One region of the Streptomyces sp. NPDC005485 genome, then DNA from elsewhere that is predicted to be linked to it. Evidence: riboswitches for the same ligand, from Rfam matches in the RefSeq annotation. Region 1 holds a riboswitch; each other region holds the start of a gene.

Region 1 (6,730 bases):
CCTGCTGGGGTACGCGGCCGCCAACGCCGGCTCCGCCCAGACACTGGTCGGCGCCTCCGGGGCGATCTCCGCGGTCCTCGGCGCGTTCCTGTACTTGTTCCCCGGGGCCCGGGTGACCAGTCTCTTCCCGTTCCTGTTCTTCCTGCCGCTGCGCTTCCCGGCCTGGCTGGTCCTGCCCTTCTGGGCCGCCCTGCAGTGGCTGGCGGCGGGCCGGGCCGCCCAGGGCCCCGGCGTCGCCTACCTGGCCCACCTGGTGGGCTTCGGTCTGGGCTTCGTCTACGCGTGGGTCCGATTCGGCCCAACCACTAGAGTGAAGGCCTCAGCAGCGGCCCCCGAGGGAGAGAACCAACCGTGATCACCGCGATCGTCCTCATCAAGACCAGCGTGGACCGGATCCCCGAGATCGCCGAGTCGATCGCCGCGCTGGAGAGCGTCAGCGAGGTCTTCTCCGTCACCGGCACCTACGACCTGATCGCGATGGTCCGCGTGAAGGCCCACGACGACCTCGCGGACATCATCCCCGGCCAGATCAGCAAGATCCCCGGCGTCGAGGCCACCGACACCCACGTCGCGTTCCGTACGTACTCCCAGCACGACCTGGAGGCGGCGTTCGCGATCGGTCTGGACTCCTGACCTGCTGAACACCGCCTCACAAAGGCTCAGACCGCCGGCACGCAGCGCCCGCCCTCGGTCCGGTACTGCCACCGCGCACCGTCGCGGACGAGCTCCTTCACCGCGCGCACGAAACGCTCCACGTGCTCGTCGGGCGTACCGGCGCCGAAGCTGACGCGGATGGCGTTGAGGGACTTCTCCCCGGGCGCCGCCTCGGGGGCACCGCACTCGCCCTGGGTCCCGGGGTCGCTGCCCAGCAGGGTGCGGACCAGCGGGTGCGCGCAGAACAGGCCGTCGCGGACGCCGATGCCGTACTCGGCGGAGAGCGCGGCGGCGAAGTGCGAGCTGTTCCAGCCCTCGACGACGAAGGAGAGGACGCCGACGCGCGGGGCGTCGTCGCCGAACAGCGAGAGCACACGCACCTCGGGAACCTCGGCGAGGCCCTCGCGGACCGTGTCGATCAGCTGCTGCTCGCGGGCGACCAGGGTGTCGAAGCCGGCCTCGGTCAGGGCCTTGCAGGCCGACGCGATGGAGTAGACGCCGATGACGTTCGGGGAACCGGCCTCGTGGCGGGCGGCCGTGTCGTGCCACTCGACGTCCACTCCCCCGTCCTCGCGCCGCGCGACCTTGCGGCTGGCGCCGCCGCCCGCGAGGTACGGCTCGGCAGCACGCAGCCAGTCGGAGCGGCCGGCGAGGACGCCGGAGCCGAAGGGCGCGTACAGCTTGTGCCCGGAGAAGGCGACCCAGTCCACGTCGAGGTCCTGCACGGACACCGGGTGGTGCGGGGCGAGCTGCGCGGCGTCCAGGACGATGCGGGCGCCGTGCGCGTGGGCGGCGGCGGCCAGCTCGCGCACCGGCCACAGCTCACCGGTGACGTTCGAGGCGCCGGTGACGCAGACGAGGGCCGGGCCGTAGGGGTCGCGGTCGGCGAGGGCGCGCTCCAGGGTGGCGACGGCCTCGCCGGGGGTGCGCGGGGCGTTCAGGTACGTCACCCGGGCGTCCCGCCAGGGCAGCAGCGAGGCGTGGTGCTCGGTCTCGAAGACGAAGACCTGGCAGTCGGCCGGGAGAGCGGCGGCGAGCAGGTTGAGGGAGTCGGTGGTGGACCGGGTGAAGACGACCTGGTCGTCCTCACGACAGTCCAGGAACTCGGCGACGGTCACGCGGGCGTTCTCGAACAGGTCGGTGGACAGCTGCGAGAGGTACCCGGCGCCACGGTGCACGCTGCCGTAGTAGGGGGCGTACGCGGCGACGTCGTCCCACACCCGCTGGAGCGCCGGGGCGCTGGCCGCGTAGTCGAGGGCGGCGTAGGTGACCTCGCCACCGGTGACGAGCGGGACGGTCACATCCCGGCCCAGAACGGGCAGAGGGGTGCAAAGGGTCTGGTCGATGGCAGCGATGGAGACAGACATGGCGAACTCCCGTGAGAGGCAGGCGAAGTCACTGCGCGAGCACCCGTCGACGGGTATGGCTCAGCGCAGGAGGAGGTGAAAAGAAGGGTGCGGAAAAGGGGCTCCGAAAAGCCCTATCGCATTCGCTTGCTCACGAGACTGCTCCCTTGAGGACCAGGACCCCAGGGATGCGCCACTCGAAATGAGTGCGCAAGGGTCCGCGCTTGCCGTAGACCTCGCTGCCTACGGCCTGGTCTTCACCCGGGGCACCCCGCCACGGACGGAGGGTTGCCGGACAGTCGGCCGGGGCCTCATGACTGTCGCTCATGACCTGGTACAGCATCTTGCCACACGATCTTCGACGCGCAAGGCGCAGTCCAGGATCCGGACTGCGCCTCGCGTCACATCGCGTACGGCTCAGGCGTTGCTGGCCGCCACCCACCGCTCCAGGACCCGCTTGGCGGCCCCGGAGTCGATGGCCTCGGCCGCCTTCTCCATTCCGGCGCGCAGCTGGTCCGCGAGGGTTCCGTCGCCCGGCGAGAGAGCCACCAGCGCGGCCGCCGAGTTCAGCAGCACCGCGTCCCGTACGGGGCCGGTCTCGCCGTTCAGCAGCCGTCGGGCGACCTCCGCGTTGTACGAGGGGTCGCCGCCGCCCAGCGCCTCGACGGGGACGAGGGCGAGGCCGGTGTCGCGCGGGTCGAAGGACTCCTCGCGCACCTTGCCGTCCCTGACGACCCAGACGTGGGAGGTGGCGGTGGTCGTCAGCTCGTCCAGGCCGTCGTCACCGCGGAAGACGAGCGAGGAGTTGCCGCGCTCGGCGAGGACGCCGGCCACGATGGGCGCCATGCGGGGGTCCGCGACGCCGACGGCCTGCGCCTTCACCCGGGCGGGGTTGGTGAGCGGGCCAAGGGCGTTGAACGTCGTACGGATGCCCAACTGGCCGCGTGCGGCGGCCACATGACGCAGCGCCGGATGGAACTTCACGGCGAAGCAGAAGGTGATCCCGGCCTCCTCGGCGACCTCGGCGACCCGCTTCACACTCAGGTTCAGGTTGACGCCGAGCTTCTCCAGTACGTCGGAGGAGCCGGACGCGGAGGACGCGGCGCGGTTGCCGTGCTTGACGACCTTGGCGCCCGTACCGGCCACGACGATCGCCGACATGGTGGAGATGTTGACGGTCTTGGCGCCGTCGCCCCCCGTTCCGACGATGTCGACGGTCTCGCCCGGCACCTCGATCACGTTCGCGTGCTCGTACATCGTCCGGACGAGCCCGGTGATCTCCTCGACGGTCTCGCCCTTGGCGCGCAGCGCGACCATGAAGCCGGCGATCTGGGCGTCGGTCGCCTCGCCGCGCAGGATGCGGTCCATCGCCCAGGCGGTGTGGTCCGCGCTCTGGTCACGGCCGTCGAGGAGGCCGTTCAGCACCTCGGGCCAGGAACGGCCCGCCGCGATGTCGCCTCCAGCGGGGGTCACAGCACTCATTGCCGCTCCTGGGTTCGTAGACACGTACAAGCTGGGTCCACCCTATCCAGGGCCGCGGACGGCAAAGAGCCCCGTCCATGAACTGGACGGGGCTCCTGCCGTGGCGATCAGTACCGCTGGGCGGGGATCAGTGGTGGCCGTGGCCGCTCGTGATCTCCTTGTACTCCTCGACGGTGGGCTTGGGGATCTGGTTGTTCTCCCCGTAGTAGCCCTTGCTGAGCTTGGCGCGCAGCTTCTGCGTGCCGCTCACCTTGCGCTCGACACCGTTCTCGTCGACCGTCGGGCCGATCTCGGCGGGCCGGTACTGCTCGTGCGCGGTGAGGGTGTGCAGCGCGTCCTGGCTGAGCGGCTCGTGGATCTCGACGAACTCACCGTGCGGCAGGCGCTTGATGATGCCCGACTCGCGGCCGTGCAGCACCTTGTCGTGGTCGCGACGCTGGAGGCCGAGGCAGATCCGCTTGGTGGCGATGAACACGAGCACCGGTACGACGAAGAACGCGATCCGGACGAACCAGGTGATCGAGTTGATCGACAGGTGGAAGTGCGTGGCCCAGAGGTCGTTGCCACCACCGACGAGCAGGACGAAGTACCAGCTGATCCACGCGGCACCGAAGGCCGTGCGGGTCGGGACGTTGCGCGGGCGGTCCAGGATGTGGTGCTCGCGCTTGTCGCCGGTGACCCAGGACTCGATGAACGGGTAGACCGCGATCGCGACCAGGACCAGCGGGAAGATCATCAGCGGGATGAACACGCCCAGGACGAGCGTGTGACCCCAGAGGTTGATCTCCCAGCCCGGCATGACACGGATCAGGCCCTCGGAGAAGCCCATGTACCAGTCGGGCTGGGCGCCGGTGGACACCTGGTCCGGACGGTAGGGACCCATGGCCCAGATCGGGTTGATCGAGGCGATCGCCGCGATGACCGCGATGACACCGAAGACCAGGAAGAAGAAGCCTCCGGCCTTGGCCATGTAGACCGGCAGCAGCGGCATGCCGACGACGTTCTTGTTGGTCTTTCCGGGGCCCGCGAACTGCGTGTGCTTGTGGTAGAAGACCAGGATCAGGTGGCCGACGACCAGGCCGAGCATGATGCCCGGCAGCAGCAGTACGTGGATCGAGTAGAAGCGGGCCACGAAGTCGCCGCCCGGGAACTCTCCGCCGAAGAGGAAGAACGACAGGTACGTGCCGACGATCGGCACGGACAGGACCGCGCCTTCCATGAAGCGGACACCGGTTCCGGAGAGCAGGTCGTCCGGGAGCGAGTAACCGGTGAAGCCGGTGAACATGCCCAGGACGAACAGCAGGAAGCCGAACAGCCAGTTGACCTCACGGGGCTTGCGGAACGCACCCGTGAAGAACACGCGCATCATGTGCACGAACATGCCGGCGAGGAAGATCAGCGCCGCCCAGTGGTGGATCTGCCGGATCAGCAGACCACCGCGCACCTCGAAGGAGATGTGCATGGTCGAGTTGAACGCCTCGGACATCAGCTGACCCTGCAACGGGACGTAGCTGCCGTCGTACACCACCTCGTTCATCGAGGGGTGGAAGAACAGCGTCAGGTACACACCCGTGAGGATGATGATGATGAAGCTGTAGAGGCAGACCTCACCCAACATGAACGACCAGTGGTCGGGGAAGATCTTGCGCATGTTGGACTTGGCCAGGGAGTAGATCCCCAGACGGCCGTCGGCCCAGTCGGCCACCCGCTCACCGGCGGGCGCCTTCTCGCGCGAACGCGAGTCGGAGGTGGTGGTAGTGCTCATCCGCGCTCCCAGAATGCAGGACCGACGGGCTCTTCGAAGTCGCCGAGCGCCTCGAGGTAGCCGTCTGCGTTCACACCGATGCGCAACTGCGGCAGGGCGTGACCGGCCGGGCCGAAGATCACTCGGGCACCGTCGGAGAGGTCGAAGGTGGACTGGTGGCACGGGCAGAGGACGTGGTGCGTCTGCTGCTCGTACAGGGAGATCGGGCAACCGACGTGGGTGCAGATCTTCGAGTAGGCCACGATTCCCTCGTGGGACCACTCGAGTTCCTTCTTGTCCTTGATGTTGTCCGGCTGGAGCCGGACGATCATCAGGGCAGTCTTGGCGATCTCCTTCTGGAAGTCCTCGTCGTGCTCCTCCAGGCCCTCGGGCTTGGCGAACGTCAGCGAACCGACCACGACGTCCGAGGCACGCAGCGGCTCGTTGGTGTTCATGTTGACGAGCAGCTTGCCCTTGGACCAGAGCGTGTGACGCAGCTTGGTGCCGGGCAGCGGGCCGAGGTCGCGCAGCAGCATGACGCCGGAGAGCGGGAACAGGGCCAGCGCGCCGAACATCGTGTTGCGGATCAGCTTGCGGCGGCCGAGCGCCGACTCCCTTGCGCCGTCCCTGAAGTCGGCCATGACCTTGGCCTTGACCTCGGGCGGGGCCTCGATCGGGTGACGCTCGTCCGCGATCTCCACGTCGGACATCAGGGTGCGGGCCCAGTGGACCGCCCCCGCGCCGATGGTGAAGAGCGCGATACCGAGGGTCATTCCCAGCGCGAAGTTCAGCGCGCTGATGTGCCCGATCGGGAAGACGTAGATCGCCCTGTCGTTCGGGATCGCCACGTACGAGGCGATGAAGCCCACGGTGGCCAGCATCGACAGCGTGAACAGGAAGGCGACCACGCGCTCGGAGCGCTTGGCGGCCTCCTCGTCGATGTCCTGGACACGGTGCTCGTGGGGCGGCAGGCCGGGGTCGGCGAACGGGTTCTTCTCGTCCGCGACGGCGACCGTGCCGTGACCGTGCTCGTCGTCCTGCGCTACCGGCAGGTTCTCTTCTGGAATCTCTTGGCTACTCATGACTTCTTGGCCTTTGCGGTCCGAGCGGCGACCCAGACGGCGACGGCGATCAGGGCGCCGAGGCCGAAGATCCAGGCGAACAGTCCCTCGCTGACCGGTCCGAGACCGCCCAGCTCGAGGCCGCCGGGGCTCTCGGTGTCGTCACCGTTGACCGCGTCGAGGTACGCGATGATGTCCTTCTTGTTCTTCTCCGACAGCGTCGTGTCGGGGAAGGACGGCATGTTCTGCGGGCCGGTCTGCATGGCCTCGTAGATGTGCTTCGGGTCCACACCCTCAAGGTCCGGCGCGAACTTGCCGTGGGTCAGCGCACCGCCCTTGCCGGTGAAGTTGTGGCACTGCGCGCAGTTGGTGCGGAAGAGCTCGCCGCCCTTGGCGATGTCCGCGCCCTCCGGGCTGACCTGGTTCTTCGTCGGAACCGAGGG
Region 2 (6,730 bases), on a different contig from region 1:
ACGCCAATGATTAGCACTCGCCCCTGCCGAGTGCAAGCGGCTCGGGTTGATCCCCAGGTGAGCAGGGGGGCGCGTGCGCGGGGCGCGGGGCCGTCCGCCCGCATCCCTGGGCACGCCGAAGGGCTCGTACCCCTGGAGGTACGAGCCCTTCGTCACGTCGCTGTTTGTGTTCAGTCGGCGCGTGCTTCAGCCGGCAGCCAGTCGGACCATGTCCGCCTGCGGCCCCTTCTGACCCTGCGAGATCTCGAACTCGACCCGCTGGCCCTCTTCAAGGGTGCGGTAGCCGTCCATCTGAATCGCGCTGTAGTGGACGAATACATCCGCACCACCGTCGACCGCGATGAAGCCGTACCCCTTCTCCGCGTTGAACCACTTGACGGTGCCCTGAGCCATGCCTAACTCCCCTATTACTGGCCCTTGCACAGATCCACACTTCGTGGATCCGGGTCAGACCTCACCCCCCAACGGTTGGGGGTGTGCGCCGGAACGCGTCGACCGCGGCTGAATGTATCTGTCCAACTGCCGTCTGCAACAGGTCAATCGGACGAGAATTCTGGGCATGACCGATCGGGAAAATGCGGAGAATTTGCGCAGATTCAGGGCAAGTCGGGCCCCATAAATGCCATAAACGGCTAGAAATGATGGGGCACTTTGGCTGCTTCTTATCGGGTGTCGGGCGAGAACTCATATGCGCCCGGCATGAGGACGACTCGGAAAGCGAAGCAGGTTCCCCAACTGTACCGCGCTCAACCATACAGAATTGCCCCCTCCGTTTCTCTTACGGAGAGGGCAATTCGATGAACAATGAGTGACAGCCGTTACCGAAGGTAACGAAAGGGGCGGTCAGCCTCCGGCGACGGCCGGGATGATCGAGACGCCCGCGCCGTCCGGCGTCACCGTCTCCAGACCCTGCTCGAAGCGGACGTCGTCGTCGTTGACGTACACGTTGACGAAGCGGCGCAGCTTGCCCTGGTCGTCGAGAACGCGGGCGGCGATGCCCGTGTGGTTCTTCTCCAGGTCGGCGATGACGTCGGCGAGGGTCGCGCCCTCGGCGCTCACCTCGGCCTGGCCGCCGGTGTAGGTGCGCAGGATGGTGGGGATGCGGACGTTGACGCTCATGATGCGAGGCCAGCCTCTCGGAAGGAGTCCAGGTTCGGGCGGATGGTCGCGGTCAGGCCGGTGCCGGCCACCGCGTCCAGGGTCTTGAGGCCGTCGCCGGTGTTCAGCACGACGGTGGTCAGGGTCGGGTCGAGCAGACCGTTCTCGATCAGCTTCTTCGCGACACCCACCGTCACGCCACCCGCCGTCTCGGCGAAGATGCCCTCCGTCCGCGCGAGCAGCTTGATCGCGTCCACGACCTGCTCGTCGTTCACGTCCTCCACCGCACCGCCGGTACGGCGTGCGATGTCGAGCACGTACGGCCCGTCGGCCGGGTTGCCGATGGCGAGCGACTTGGCGATGGTGTTCGGCTTCTGCGGGCGTACGACGTCGTGGCCGGCCTTGTAGGCGACGGACACCGGCGAGCAGCCCTCGGCCTGGGCGCCGAAGATCTTGTACGGCTTGTCCTCGACGAGGCCGAGCTTGATCAGCTCCTGCAGCCCCTTGTCGATCTTCGTGAGCTGGGAGCCGGAGGCGATGGGCACCACGAGCTGGTCGGGCAGCTGCCAGCCGAGCTGCTCGCAGATCTCGTACGCCAGGGTCTTGCTGCCCTCCGCGTAGTACGGGCGCAGGTTGACGTTGACGAAGCCCCAGCCCTCGCCGGCCGGGTCGCCGATCAGCTCGGAGCAGAAGCGGTTCACGTCGTCGTAGTTGCCCTCGATGCCGACGAGCTCGCCGCCGTAGATCGCGGCCATGACGACCTTGCCCTGCTCCAGGTCGTGCGGGATGAACACGCAGGAGCGGAAGCCGGCCCGGGCGGCGGCGGCGCCGACGGCGCCGGCCAGGTTGCCCGTGGAGGAGCAGGAGAGGGTGGTGAAGTCGAACGCGCGCGCCGCCTCGATGGCCTGCGCGACGACGCGGTCCTTGAAGGAGTGCGTCGGGTTGCCGGAGTCGTCCTTCACGAACAGCTTGCCGGCGTCGACGCCCAGCTCGCGGGCCAGGTTGTCGGCCTGGACGAGCTTGGTCCAGCCCGGGTTGATGTTCGGCTTCTCCGCCACGTCGGCCGGGACGGGAAGCAGCGGCGCGTAGCGCCAGATGTTCGCGGGGCCGGCCTCGATACGCTTGCGGAGTTCTTCGGTGTCGTAGGCCGAGAAGTCGTACGCGATCTCGAGGGGGCCGAAACACTCCTCGCAGGCGAAGACCGGGCCGAGGGGCACACGGTGTCCGCACTCGCGGCAGGAGAGCGCCGCGGCGGGACCCAGATCGACGGAGTTCGTGGTGCCTGCAGTGGTGATCGTGGTGTCTACATCAGTCTGCGCAGCCATGGAGGCGAGGCCCTTTCTCCTCATCTTCCTCACGGCGCACTTCGCCGTGAGACGGATTTGGCACCTTCCCTAGTCGGGAGCCTCGCTGCGACGACGTCGATGACGTGCATGTCGTACGAGAACCGACTGGAGGGTTGCCGGGGCTTCAACGGGCCGTATCCCTCTGCCCCTCTGGATGAGCGGTATTCGATTGTTGATCTCTGCTACGCGGTGGCGACCCCCGACATGCGATGGTCATCCGCGTTGTTCAAGACTGTAACCGAAGGCCAGGACAGTTGAGATAGTCGTCCGAACCGCGAGATGGATCACATGGTCGAGGGATCATGGGGTCAGACAGTGAGGAGCCGCAGACTGTGCTGGAAGAAGTCGAGCGGTGGCTGAGTACCCGCTCCTGGTCCGTTTCCGACCGCCCGCTGCACCGGCTCGTCGCCGCGAAGCGTGCCACGAACTCCTCGGTGAGCGTCGTGCTGCCCGCGCTGAACGAGGAGGAGACGGTCGGTGAGATCGTCGCGGTCATCCGCCATGACCTGATGCACCAGGTGCCCCTCGTCGACGAGATCGTCGTCGTCGACTCCGGCTCGACGGACCGCACCTCCGCGGTCGCCGCCGCCGCGGGGGCCCGGGTGGTGCACCGGGACGAGATACTCCCGCGCATTCCGGCCGTGCCCGGCAAGGGCGAGGTCCTGTGGCGGTCGCTGCTGGTGACCGGTGGGGACATCGTCTGCTTCATCGACGCGGACCTGAAGGAGTTCTCGTCGGACTTCGTGTCGGGGATCGTCGGGCCGCTGCTCACCGAGCCGGGCGTGGACCTCGTCAAGGCGATGTACGACCGTCCGCTGGGCTCTGCCGCAGGTCAGGGCGGCCGGGTCACGGAACTCATGGCGCGCCCGCTGCTGAACATGCACTGGCCGCAGCTGGCCGGCTTCGTCCAGCCGCTCGGCGGGGAGTACGCCGCCCGCCGCTCCCTGCTGGAACAGCTGCCGTTCCCCGTCGGGTACGGGGTGGAGCTGGGCATGCTGGTCGACGCGCTGCACCTGGTGGGGTTGGACGCGCTGGCCCAGGTGGACGTGGGTGTGCGCAAGCACCGCCACCAGGACGGACAGGCGCTGGGCCGCATGGCCGCCGCGATCTACCGCACGGCGCAGCTGCGGCTGGCCCGCGGGCATCTGATCCGCCCGTCCCTCACCCAGTTCGAGCGGGGCAGGGAAGGCTTCGAGCCGCGCACGCACTCGGTCGACACCGAGGAGCGGCCGCCGATGGCGGACATCGCGGAGTACCAGTCACGCAGAGTGGCGTGATCGGGCGGTTGTATACGTCCTGCCGTATCGCTTCCGTACGTTTGAGCGTTTCCGAGCCGGGCTAGGTTGAGGCGTATGGCTTCTGCGCACGGTGCTCATCGGATTCTCGTCGCGTCCAACCGGGGCCCGGTCTCGTACTCGCTGGACGAGACCGGGGAACTCACCCCCAGGCGCGGTGGGGGCGGGCTGGTCTCCGGGCTCTCGGCGATCGGGCCGGACGCGGGCGCCCTGTGGGTGTGCTCGGCGCTCGGTGACGGGGACCGCGAGGCGGTGCGGCGCGGGGTCGGCGAGGACGGCGTACGGATGCTGGACATCGACGCCGACGTGCACGCGGACGCGTACAACGGCATCGCGAACTCGGTGCTGTGGTTCGTCCACCACCTGCTGTACCAGACGCCGCTGGAGCCCGTCTTCGACGCGGAGTTCCGGCGCCAGTGGGCGTCGTACGAGACGTACAACCGTGCCTTCGCGCGGGCGCTGGCCGACGAGGCGGCCGAGGGTGCGGCGGTGCTCGTGCAGGACTACCACCTGACGCTGGTCCCCGGGATGCTGCGCGAACTGCGCCCCGACCTCAGGATCGGCCACTTCTCCCACACCCCGTGGGCGCCGGTCGACTACTTCCGCATGCTCCCCGACGACATCGCCGAGCAGGTTCTGCACGGCATGCTGGGCGCGGATCGGCTCGGCTTCCTGACGCGGCGCTGGGCGGACGCGTTCACCGCCTGCGCGGACGCCCTCGTGGGCGGGCTCGGCGGCACCCGGGTCGGGGTGCACGGGCTCGGCGCCGACGCCGACTTCCTGCGCGCCCGCGCGCACCAGGCGGACGTCGGCGAGCGGATGGCCGCGCTGCGCGAGCAGATCGGGCGGGGCCCGGACGGTGAGCGCCGCCGGACCGTCGTGCGGGTGGACCGCACGGAGCTGTCGAAGAACATCGTGCGCGGGCTGCTGTCCTTTCGGCAGCTCCTGGAGGACGAGCCCGCGTGGCGCGAGCGGGTCGTGCACGTGGCGTTCGCCTACCCCTCCCGGCAGGACCTCGCCGTGTACCGCGACTACACGGCCGAGGTGCAGCGCCTGGCGGATGAGATCAACTCCCGCTACGGGACGCCGGGTTGGACCCCCGTGGTGCTGCACGTCAAGGACGACTTCGCCCGCTCGCTGGCCGCCTACCGGCTCGCCGACGTGGCGCTGGTCAACCCCGTCCGGGACGGGATGAACCTGGTCGCCAAGGAGGTCCCGGTGGTCTCCGACGAGGGGTGTGTGCTGGTGCTGTCCCGGGAGGCGGGGGCCTACGAGGAGCTGGGCGAGGACGCGCTGACCGTGAACCCGTACGACGTGATCGGCACCGCGCGGGCGCTGCACGAGGCCCTGACGATGCCGGCGGGCGAGCGCGCGGAACGCACGAAGCGGCTTGCCGCGGCGGCGACTGCGCTGCCGCCGGCCCAGTGGTTCCTGGACCAGCTGCACGCGCTGGAGGCCCCTACAGCGGGCTGATGGCCGCCGCCAGGTCCGCCAGCAGTCGTACTACTCCCCCCGGGCCGTCGACCACCAGGTCGGCGCGCTCGGACAGTTCCGTCACCTCCGAGCTGCCGCTGCACACGAGCAGGCCCGGTACGCCGTCGGAGCGGAGTTTGTCGACGGCGGCGAAGGCGGGGAGGTCTCCGAGGTCGTCGCCGCCGTAGAGGACTGCTTCGGCGCCGAGTTCGCGGACGTACTCCAGCAGTGCGACGCCCTTGTCCATGCCGGGTGGGCGCAGTTCCAGCACCATCCGGCCGGGTTCGACGATCAGGCCGTGCCGGGAGGCGAGGTCGGCGAGGGGCTCGCGGAGGGCTTCGAAGGCGGCCTGCGGATCCTGGGCGCGGCGCGTGTGGACCGCCACCGCGCGGCCCTTCTCCTCGATCCAGGTGCCCTGCCAGACGCCGATGCGGTCCAGGAACCCGGGCAGTTCGGCGCGTACGGCGGCGACGCCTGGGTGCGGGGCGGGGGCGCTGACGGTGGAGCTGACGGCGTCCCAGCGCTCGGCGCCGTAGTGGCCGAGGACGACCAGGTGCTCCAGGCCCGGCACGCCCGCGAAGCCGCCGTGGCGGACGGCGACGCCGGCCGGGCGGCCGGTGACCACCACGACGGCGGCGACCTTGGGGGCGAGGGCCGCGAGGGCGGCGACCGCGTCCGGGTGGGCGCGGGCCTGTTCCGGGTCGGGGACGATGGGGGCGAGCGTGCCGTCGAAGTCGAGGGCGATCACGGCGCGGTCGGGGGTGGCGAGGATGGCGTCCAGGCCGTCGCGGCCTGCTGCGGTCGCGGGGGTCGGGAGGGGATCTGTGTCTTCCGTCGGTTCCGTGGATTCCGTAGGGCTGCCCATACCGCCGACCCTATCCGCGCGATGCGCCCGCCGGAGGGGTGCCGGGGTCAGCGCTCCGCCCGGCGGGCGTCGCGTATCCGGCGGAGGCGGTTGACCGTGACCGGGTCGTGGGCCAGCGCCCTGGGGTCGTCCAGGAGGGCGTTGAGCAGCTGGTAGTACCTCACGGGCACGAGCCCCAGCCGCTCCCGTATCGCCCGCTCCTTCGCCCCGGGCCCGCTCCAGCCCTGCCGCTCCATCGCCAGAATCCCCCGCTCCCGGGGGGTGAGCTCTTCCATGCCCGCACGGTATCGGCAGGCACTGACAAGGTCGGCCGGACCTGGGGCGAGGCGGCTACTCCGAGCTCTCCGCCACCGAAGCCGCGTTCTGCAGCTCGGTGAGGACCGAGGACGGGTTTCCGCCCGGGGCGACGGCCTTGCCTATGCCGGCCTTGATGTCGGCGCTGACGGCGGCCCAGGAGGTCTTGTCGACGGGATAGAGCTCGGCGGCGGGGAGTTCGTCGAGGAAGGGGGTGAGGTCCTTGTCCCTGGGGTCCTCGGCCATGGCCTGGGACGCCGACGTGGTCACCGGCAGCAGGTCGTACTCGCGGGAGAAGGCCAGCACGTTCTTCTCGCTGTAGACGAAGTCGAGGAAGTCGCCGGCCTGCTTGCGGTGGC
Region 3 (6,730 bases), on a different contig from region 1:
GGACACGATCATCGCCTGGTTCGAGGGCGGAGCCGCGGACGGCTTCAACATCATGGCCCCCGCGCTGCCGTCGGGCCTGGCGGCCTTCGTCGAGCACGTCCTGCCGATCCTGCGCGGCAAGGGGTTGTTCCGCGAGGAGTACGAAGGCACGACCCTGCGCGAGCACTACGGGCTCCCGGTGCCTGCGAACCAGTTCCATGGCTGATCCGCTTTCCGGGCCTGATCCGCTTCCCACGGCCGGCCCGCTTCCCATGGCTGACCTGCTCGCGACTCCCGCCGCTTCCACTTCCCGAAGCGGCGGGAGTCCGCCCGCGCTGCGGGTCGAGGGTCTGCGCAAGACGTACAAGGACGGCTTCACCGCGGTGAACGGGCTCGACCTGGAGATACCGGATGGCGCGTTCTTCGGGCTGCTCGGCCCGAACGGCGCCGGGAAGACCACGCTGATCGGCTCGGTGTGCAACATCGTGCGCCCCACCGCCGGCACCCTCTCCGTCTTCGGCCACGACCACCGCAGCCGTCAGGCCCGCAGACTGCTGGGTCTGGCTGCGCAGGAGATCAACGTCGACCGGTTCCTGTCCATCCGGCAGATCCTGGTCTACCACGCCGGATACCACGGCATCGGCCGGAAGGCGGCCGCCCGGCGCGCGGACGAACTGCTCGCCCTGTTCCGCCTCGACGACAAGGCCGACGTACGCGCCTACGAACTCTCCGGCGGCATGCAACGCCGCCTCGTCCTCGCGCGGGCCCTCATGCACCGCCCCCGCCTGCTCATCCTCGACGAGCCGACGGCAGGCGTCGACGTCGAGCTGCGCTCGGAGATCTGGCGCGTCGTCAAGGGCCTCAACGCGGCCGGCACCACCATCCTGCTGACGACGCACTACCTGGAGGAGGCGGAGACCTTGTGCGACGAGATCGCGCTGCTGCGTGCGGGCCGGATCGTCGACCGCGGCTCCGCGGCCTCGCTGCGGGAGCGGTACGCGGCCCGGGACATCTCGGAGGTCTACGAACGGGCGATCACGGCCAAGGAGATGGCCTCGTGAGCAGCACCGAAACGCGGGCCCTCCCGGCGTACGACGAGCCCTTCCGGGCGGAGCGCTCACCGTTCCTGTGGTTCCTGGAGCGCGAGGTCCTGCGCTTCCTGAGGATCTGGCGCTACAGCATCGTCGGCCCGGTGCTGTCGACCGTGCTGTTCGTCGTGGTCTTCGGATCGGCTCTCGGCTCGCATGTCGACACGATCGACGGCGTCGGCTACGGCAGCTTCATCGTGCCCGGCCTCTTCGCCCAGGCGATCGTCAACGTCGGCTTCTTCAACGGGACGACCAGCCTGTTCGAGGCCCGCCGGGACCAGTACATCAACGACGTGTTCGCGAGCCCCCTCAGGTGGTGGGAGATCAACGCGGCACTGGTGGGCGCCGGCGTCGCCCGAGGCGTCGTCGTGGGCGCGGGCGTCCTGGCGGCGGCCCTGCCGCTCACCCACGGCGGCACCCCGGCCCGCCCCGTCGTCCTGCTGTTCGGCACGCTCGGGGTGCTCCTGGTCGCCGCGCAGGTCGGCGTGATCGCGGGCGGCCACGCCAGGTCCCTCGACCATGTCTACGCCATGGAGTCGATCATCCTGCTGCCGCTGGGCTTCCTCGGCGGCGTCTTCTACTCGGTCCACCAACTGCCGCCGTTCTGGAACTACGTGAGCCACCTCGACCCGGTCTTCTGGCTGGTCCAGGTCGAACGGATCGGGTTCCTCGGCCAAGGCGACGTCAGCGCCGGCTGGGCCCTTGCCGTGGTCTGGGGTCTGGCGGCGACGCTGACCGCCTGGTCGGCGGCGATGTTCGCCACCGGCCGCCTCAAGCCCTGACCCCGGACGGGAAGGAACACAACGCCTTGGGCGTCTAGACCGGCCGAGGACATGCGGTGCGAGTTCCCTCACACGAGACCGTCGCCGCGTCCCGACGGTTGATTGCGAAGACGCGTTTTGAGTGTGTCGAGCGTGGCCGTCGTCCATCGAGGTGTCCGCGATGCGGGACGGCCCTCTTGACGCCGCTGTCGGTCGGATCGACACTCACTGAGGGAATCCTAGTGAATAGGTAGGGAAAATATGAGGCGCGTTGAGCCGGTCACCGTCCGAGTGAGCCGTTCGCCTCTTCTGACCTCCCGCCGTCACATCGATCTGCTGCGTGTCTGCAGCGCGATCAGCCCCCAGGGCTGAGCCGCGCCCATCCTGTGCCGGCGGCGCCCCGCGAGCGGGGCTCACGCCTCCGGCGCGCACGGATGAGCCCCGCTCCCTCGACCAACGTCGCTTCCGCCGCGCGTACGTCCGCGCCCGCTCCTGGGGAGAGTCATGACCGTGACACCGCTGGCCGCCCACGCCTCCGATCGAGCCGCGCCCGTCTTCCGGGGCCGCATCGGCCGGGACGCACGCAGCGGCCACTACGCAGTTCCGGGCCGCTACCGCCTCCATCTGTCGACCGCCTGTCCCGACGGCCTGCGCATCGCCATCACCCACAGCCTGCTCGGCCTGGACACCGTCTGTCCGGCCACCTTCCTGCCGGCCGTCCCCGACAGCCCCGAGGGCGGCCACTCGGCCTTGCGGTCGCTGTACGAGGCCAGCGCCCACCGCTACACCGGTCCGGCCGTCGCGCCGGTGCTCAGCGACGACTGGTCCGGACGGATCGTCAGCACCCATGCCCCGGACATCATGCGCGACCTCGACCGCCGCTTCGGCGGTGACCGTCTCTCGCTCTACCCGTGCGGCGCGGAGTCGGAGATCGAGGCGGTCGAGCGGATGTGCGCGCAGGGCATCGAACAGGCCGCACAGCGCGCGGGATCGGCCGGTGGTGGGCCGGTGGAACGTGACGTGGAACTGACCACGCTGCTGGAAACGCTCAGCGCCCTGGAACGCTGGCTCGAAGGACGTACGTACCTGATCCGCGACGAAATCACCGCCGCTGACGTCGAGTTGTGGGCCGCGCTGGTCCAACTCGACACGGTGCACCGAAACCACCTCGACGCCTGTGCTGTCCAGCGCATCGCCGACCATCCGACCCTGTGGGCCTACGCCCGCCGCATGGCCGCGCATCCGGCCTTCGGCGGCCACCTTGACCTCGGGGGCATCGAACGCCGTCACCACGCCCGCTGCCATGGCCTGGAGGCCGCCGGTGCAGCCGTCCAGATCCTGGACTGGGCGGCACACTCAGCCCGTTAGCCGTTCCACCTGGTGGACCGGCGTTGACATTCGTTCAGGCAATTGTCTTAACTACGGCTCAGAACGGTCATGAGCGTCAGCGACAAGCCCTGGCTAGCTGACCGGCAACCCTCGCACCGCGGTGGGGTGCCCCAGGTGACGACCGGACCGAAGAAGTTTCGGTAAGCGCGAGGCCCACAGGGCCGGAACAGTGACGGTGACGCCATGTACGCAGCTCCCAGGACGGCCGCACGCCGCTCCCAGGGCTGCGTGCGGTCGTACGCGAACGTGTTCGTCGCCGATCGCGCTGTCGATCTGCTCCGCGTGAACAGCGCACTGTGTACCGCACCGGGCTGTGCCCGCTGTCGGGGCTGACACCTCCCCGCAGCCCCCGCACTCCCTGACGAACACCGCCTCTGCGGTGTGCCGTTGTCCTCCCCGCCCCCGGTACCTCGCCGTCGTGTGCGCCCCCGCATGCCGCCGCGCTTCCCGGGTGTACCCACCCAGCCGGAGCCCACCATGAGTGAACCCCCTGGTGCCACCATCACCCGTCCCGAGGCGCCGACCGCCGACGAACCGTCGAAAGCCCTCACTGCCCAGCGCGTTCTGCCGCTGCGGCGGCCAGGGCGCTGGATCGCCACCGCGGTCGTCCTGGTCCTGATCGCCCAGTTCGTGCACGGACTGGTCACCAACCCCTTCTACCAGTGGGACCGCTGGAGCTACTGGTTCCTGCGGCCCACCATCCTCGACGGCCTCGTGATCACCCTTGAAGTCGCCGCGTACAGCGCGGTGTTGGGCCTGGTCGGCGGCATCGTGCTCGCCCTGGCCCGGCTGTCGAAGAGCCCCGTGCTGCGCGCGGTCAGCTGGACCTACGTGTGGGCGCTGCGCTCCGTCCCGCTCATCGTGGTGCTGATCTTCCTCTACAACTTCAGTGCCCTGTACAAGACGGTGAGCATCGGTGTTCCCTTCGGGCCGGCCTTCTTCTCCTTCGACGAGTCGAGACTCGCCACCGACATGGTCGTCGCCGTCATCGGCCTCAGCCTCAACGAGGCCGCCTACGCGGCCGAGGTCGTCCGCGGCGGCATCCTGTCCGTCGACCAGGGCCAGCACGAGGCGGCGGCTGCGCTCGCCCTGCCCAAGGGCTACCAGTTCCGCAGGATCGTCTTTCCACAGGCCCTGCGGTCCATCGTCCCGAACTACGTCAACCAGCTCATCGGCCTGATCAAGGGCACCTCGCTCGTCTTCTACGTCTCCCTGCTCGACCTGTTCGGCTCCGCGCAGACCATGGGCTCCACCTACCCCGGCGACATCGTGCCGCTGCTGCTGGTCGTCACCGTCTGGTATCTGATCCTGACCAGCGTCGTCTCCGTCGTCCAGTTCTACGTCGAGCGGTACTACGCCCGCGGTGCCACCCGCGCCCTGCCGCCGACTCCGTTGCAGAAGCTCCGCACCGGTCTCACCGACCTGCGGGCCCGCATCCGCCGGGAGGCCGCCGTATGACCGCCAAGACGCTCGAAGCCCTGGCGGACGCCGAGGCCGCCACCGTCGAGGTCCACGACGTGCACAAGTGGTACGGCACTCACCGAGTGCTGGACGGCGTCGACCTGACCGTCCGCCCCGGCGAGGTCACCGTCATCCTCGGCCCGTCCGGCTCCGGCAAGTCCACCCTGCTGCGGGTCATCAACCACCTGGAGAAGCCCGAGATCGGCTACGTCAGCATCAACGGCGAACCGATCGGCGTGAAGCGGCACGGCGAGCAGCTCAAGGAGCTGAGCGAGCGGGCCATCCTCACCCAGCGCGGCCGCATCGGCTTCGTCTTCCAGAACTTCAACCTCTTCCCGCACCTGACCGTCCTGGACAACGTGGCCGCCGCCCCCGTTGCCACCGGCAGGCTCAGCAAGCCCGAGTCCCAGGAGCTCGCCCGCGAACTACTCGGCCGCGTCGGCCTCGCCGACAAGACCGGCGCCTACCCGCGCCAGCTCTCCGGCGGCCAGCAGCAGCGCGTCGCCATCGCCCGCGCCCTCGCCCTACGCCCCGGCGTCATCCTCTTCGACGAGCCCACCTCCGCCCTCGACCCCGAACTGGTCGGCGAGGTCCTCGCCGTCATCAAGGACCTGGCGACCAGCGGCACCACCCTCGTCATCGTCACCCACGAGATCGGCTTCGCCCGCGAGATCGCCGACCGGGTCGTCTTCATCGACGGCGGCAAGATCATCGAGCAGGGCCCGCCCTCCGAGGTCCTCGACAAGCCGCGGCACGAACGGACCAGGGACTTCCTCAGCAAGGTCCTCTGACCGCCGCCCCCAGTAGACGTCCCCCCACGTCACCCTCATCATCTCCAGCGACAAGGAACGGCCATGCCCACCCAGTTCACCCGACGCAGCCTGATACGCGGCATCACTGCGGCGACCGCCATCGCCTCCCTGGCCACCGGGCTCGCCGCCTGCGGTGGCAACAGCGACGCGGCCACCTCCACCCAGGCCGCCGCCAAGTCCGGCGAGGTCGTCATCGGCCAGGTCTCCAACGGCGCCGCCCACCAGACGTCCGTCAAGGTCTCCGAGGTCAAGGCCCTCAGTGCCGAACTGCCCGCCGCCGTCAGGAGGAGCGGCAAGCTGGAGATCGGCATCGGCGCCCTGCCGGCCGGCTTCCCGCCGCTGGCCTACGTGGGCAGCGACCAGAAGTCCCTCACCGGCGCCGAGCCCGACCTCGGCCGCCTCGTCGCCACCGTCCTCGGCCTCAAGCCCGAGGTGAAGAACTCCACCTGGGAGAACCTCTTCGTCGGCATCGACAGCGGCAAGGTCGACGTGGCCTTCTCCAACGTCACCGACACCGAGGAACGCAAGAAGAAGTACGAGTTCGCCTCCTACCGGCAGGACAACCTCGCCTTCACCGTGCCGAAGAAGAGCACCTGGAACTTCGACGGCAACTACGAGAACCTCGCCGGCAAGACGGTCTCCGTGGGCTCCGGCACCAACCAGGAGAAGATCCTCCTGGAATGGAAGGCGAAGCTGGCCAAGGAGGGCAAGAAGCTCACCGTCAAGTACTTCCAGGACAGCAACAGCGTCTACCTCGCTCTGTCCAGCGGCAAGATCGACGCGTACTTCGGCCCCAACCCCGGCATCGCGTACCACAACCGGCAGGTGGCCACCACGCCCAACGCCACGCGTACGGCGGGTACTTACTCCGGCGCCGGCGCGAGTCTGCAGGGCCTGATCGCGGCCACCGCGAAGAAGGACAGCGGCCTGGCCAAGCCGCTCGCGGACGCCATCAACTACCTGATCAAGAACGGTCAGTACGCCGAGTGGCTCAAGGCCTACAACCTCTCCAACGAGGCCGTAGCCAAGTCCGAGGTCAACCCGCCCGGACTGCCGCTCGACAACTCCTGACCACCGTGTGCCGGGGACTCGGCCGCCGCCCCGCGGTGGAGTCGCCGGCACGCCAACCCGAGCCGCACACCGGAGACCGCCACGCCATGTCCGTCATCGCTCTCGACGCCAGCTCCTCGCACATCCTGGACAACCCCGCCTGGGCCGCGCTCACCGGCCCGCACGCCTC

Evidence for each region. A riboswitch is a leader RNA that binds a small molecule or an ion and turns the genes downstream of it on or off. The one in region 1 is predicted to bind S-adenosylmethionine.
Region 2: another riboswitch for S-adenosylmethionine. It lies ahead of thrC (threonine synthase); the one in region 1 lies ahead of ABZS97_RS31205 (aminotransferase class V-fold PLP-dependent enzyme).
Region 3: another riboswitch for S-adenosylmethionine. It lies ahead of ABZS97_RS13450 (amino acid ABC transporter permease); the one in region 1 lies ahead of ABZS97_RS31205 (aminotransferase class V-fold PLP-dependent enzyme).

The regions. Positions count from the first base shown of each region.
Region 1 is NZ_JBEXDZ010000117.1:3,871-10,600, forward strand. Features, by position in the region: gene ABZS97_RS31195 (rhomboid family intramembrane serine protease) at 1-355, shown strand, start outside; gene ABZS97_RS31200 (Lrp/AsnC ligand binding domain-containing protein) at 352-633, shown strand; gene ABZS97_RS31205 (aminotransferase class V-fold PLP-dependent enzyme) at 660-2,021, opposite strand; SAM riboswitch class IV at 2,216-2,332, opposite strand; gene trpD (anthranilate phosphoribosyltransferase) at 2,418-3,482, opposite strand; gene ABZS97_RS31215 (cytochrome bc complex cytochrome b subunit) at 3,610-5,247, opposite strand; gene ABZS97_RS31220 (Rieske 2Fe-2S domain-containing protein) at 5,244-6,308, opposite strand; gene ABZS97_RS31225 (c-type cytochrome) at 6,305-6,730, opposite strand, start outside.
Region 2 is NZ_JBEXDZ010000102.1:20,864-27,593, forward strand. Features, by position in the region: gene ABZS97_RS28940 (cold-shock protein) at 187-393, opposite strand; gene ABZS97_RS28945 (MoaD/ThiS family protein) at 844-1,119, opposite strand; gene thrC (threonine synthase) at 1,116-2,423, opposite strand; SAM riboswitch class I at 2,441-2,605, opposite strand; gene ABZS97_RS28955 (glucosyl-3-phosphoglycerate synthase) at 2,777-3,721, shown strand; gene ABZS97_RS28960 (trehalose-6-phosphate synthase) at 3,797-5,212, shown strand; gene otsB (trehalose-phosphatase) at 5,199-6,077, opposite strand; gene ABZS97_RS28970 (DUF3263 domain-containing protein) at 6,125-6,352, opposite strand; gene ABZS97_RS28975 (extracellular solute-binding protein) at 6,408-6,730, opposite strand, start outside.
Region 3 is NZ_JBEXDZ010000031.1:21,558-28,287, forward strand. Features, by position in the region: gene ABZS97_RS13425 (LLM class flavin-dependent oxidoreductase) at 1-205, shown strand, start outside; gene ABZS97_RS13430 (ABC transporter ATP-binding protein) at 252-1,040, shown strand; gene ABZS97_RS13435 (ABC transporter permease) at 1,037-1,849, shown strand; gene ABZS97_RS13440 (putative leader peptide) at 2,090-2,200, shown strand; gene ABZS97_RS13445 (glutathione S-transferase C-terminal domain-containing protein) at 2,333-3,196, shown strand; SAM riboswitch class IV at 3,262-3,370, shown strand; gene ABZS97_RS13450 (amino acid ABC transporter permease) at 3,695-4,675, shown strand; gene ABZS97_RS13455 (amino acid ABC transporter ATP-binding protein) at 4,672-5,469, shown strand; gene ABZS97_RS13460 (ABC transporter substrate-binding protein) at 5,533-6,561, shown strand; gene ABZS97_RS13465 (GNAT family N-acetyltransferase) at 6,648-6,730, shown strand, end outside.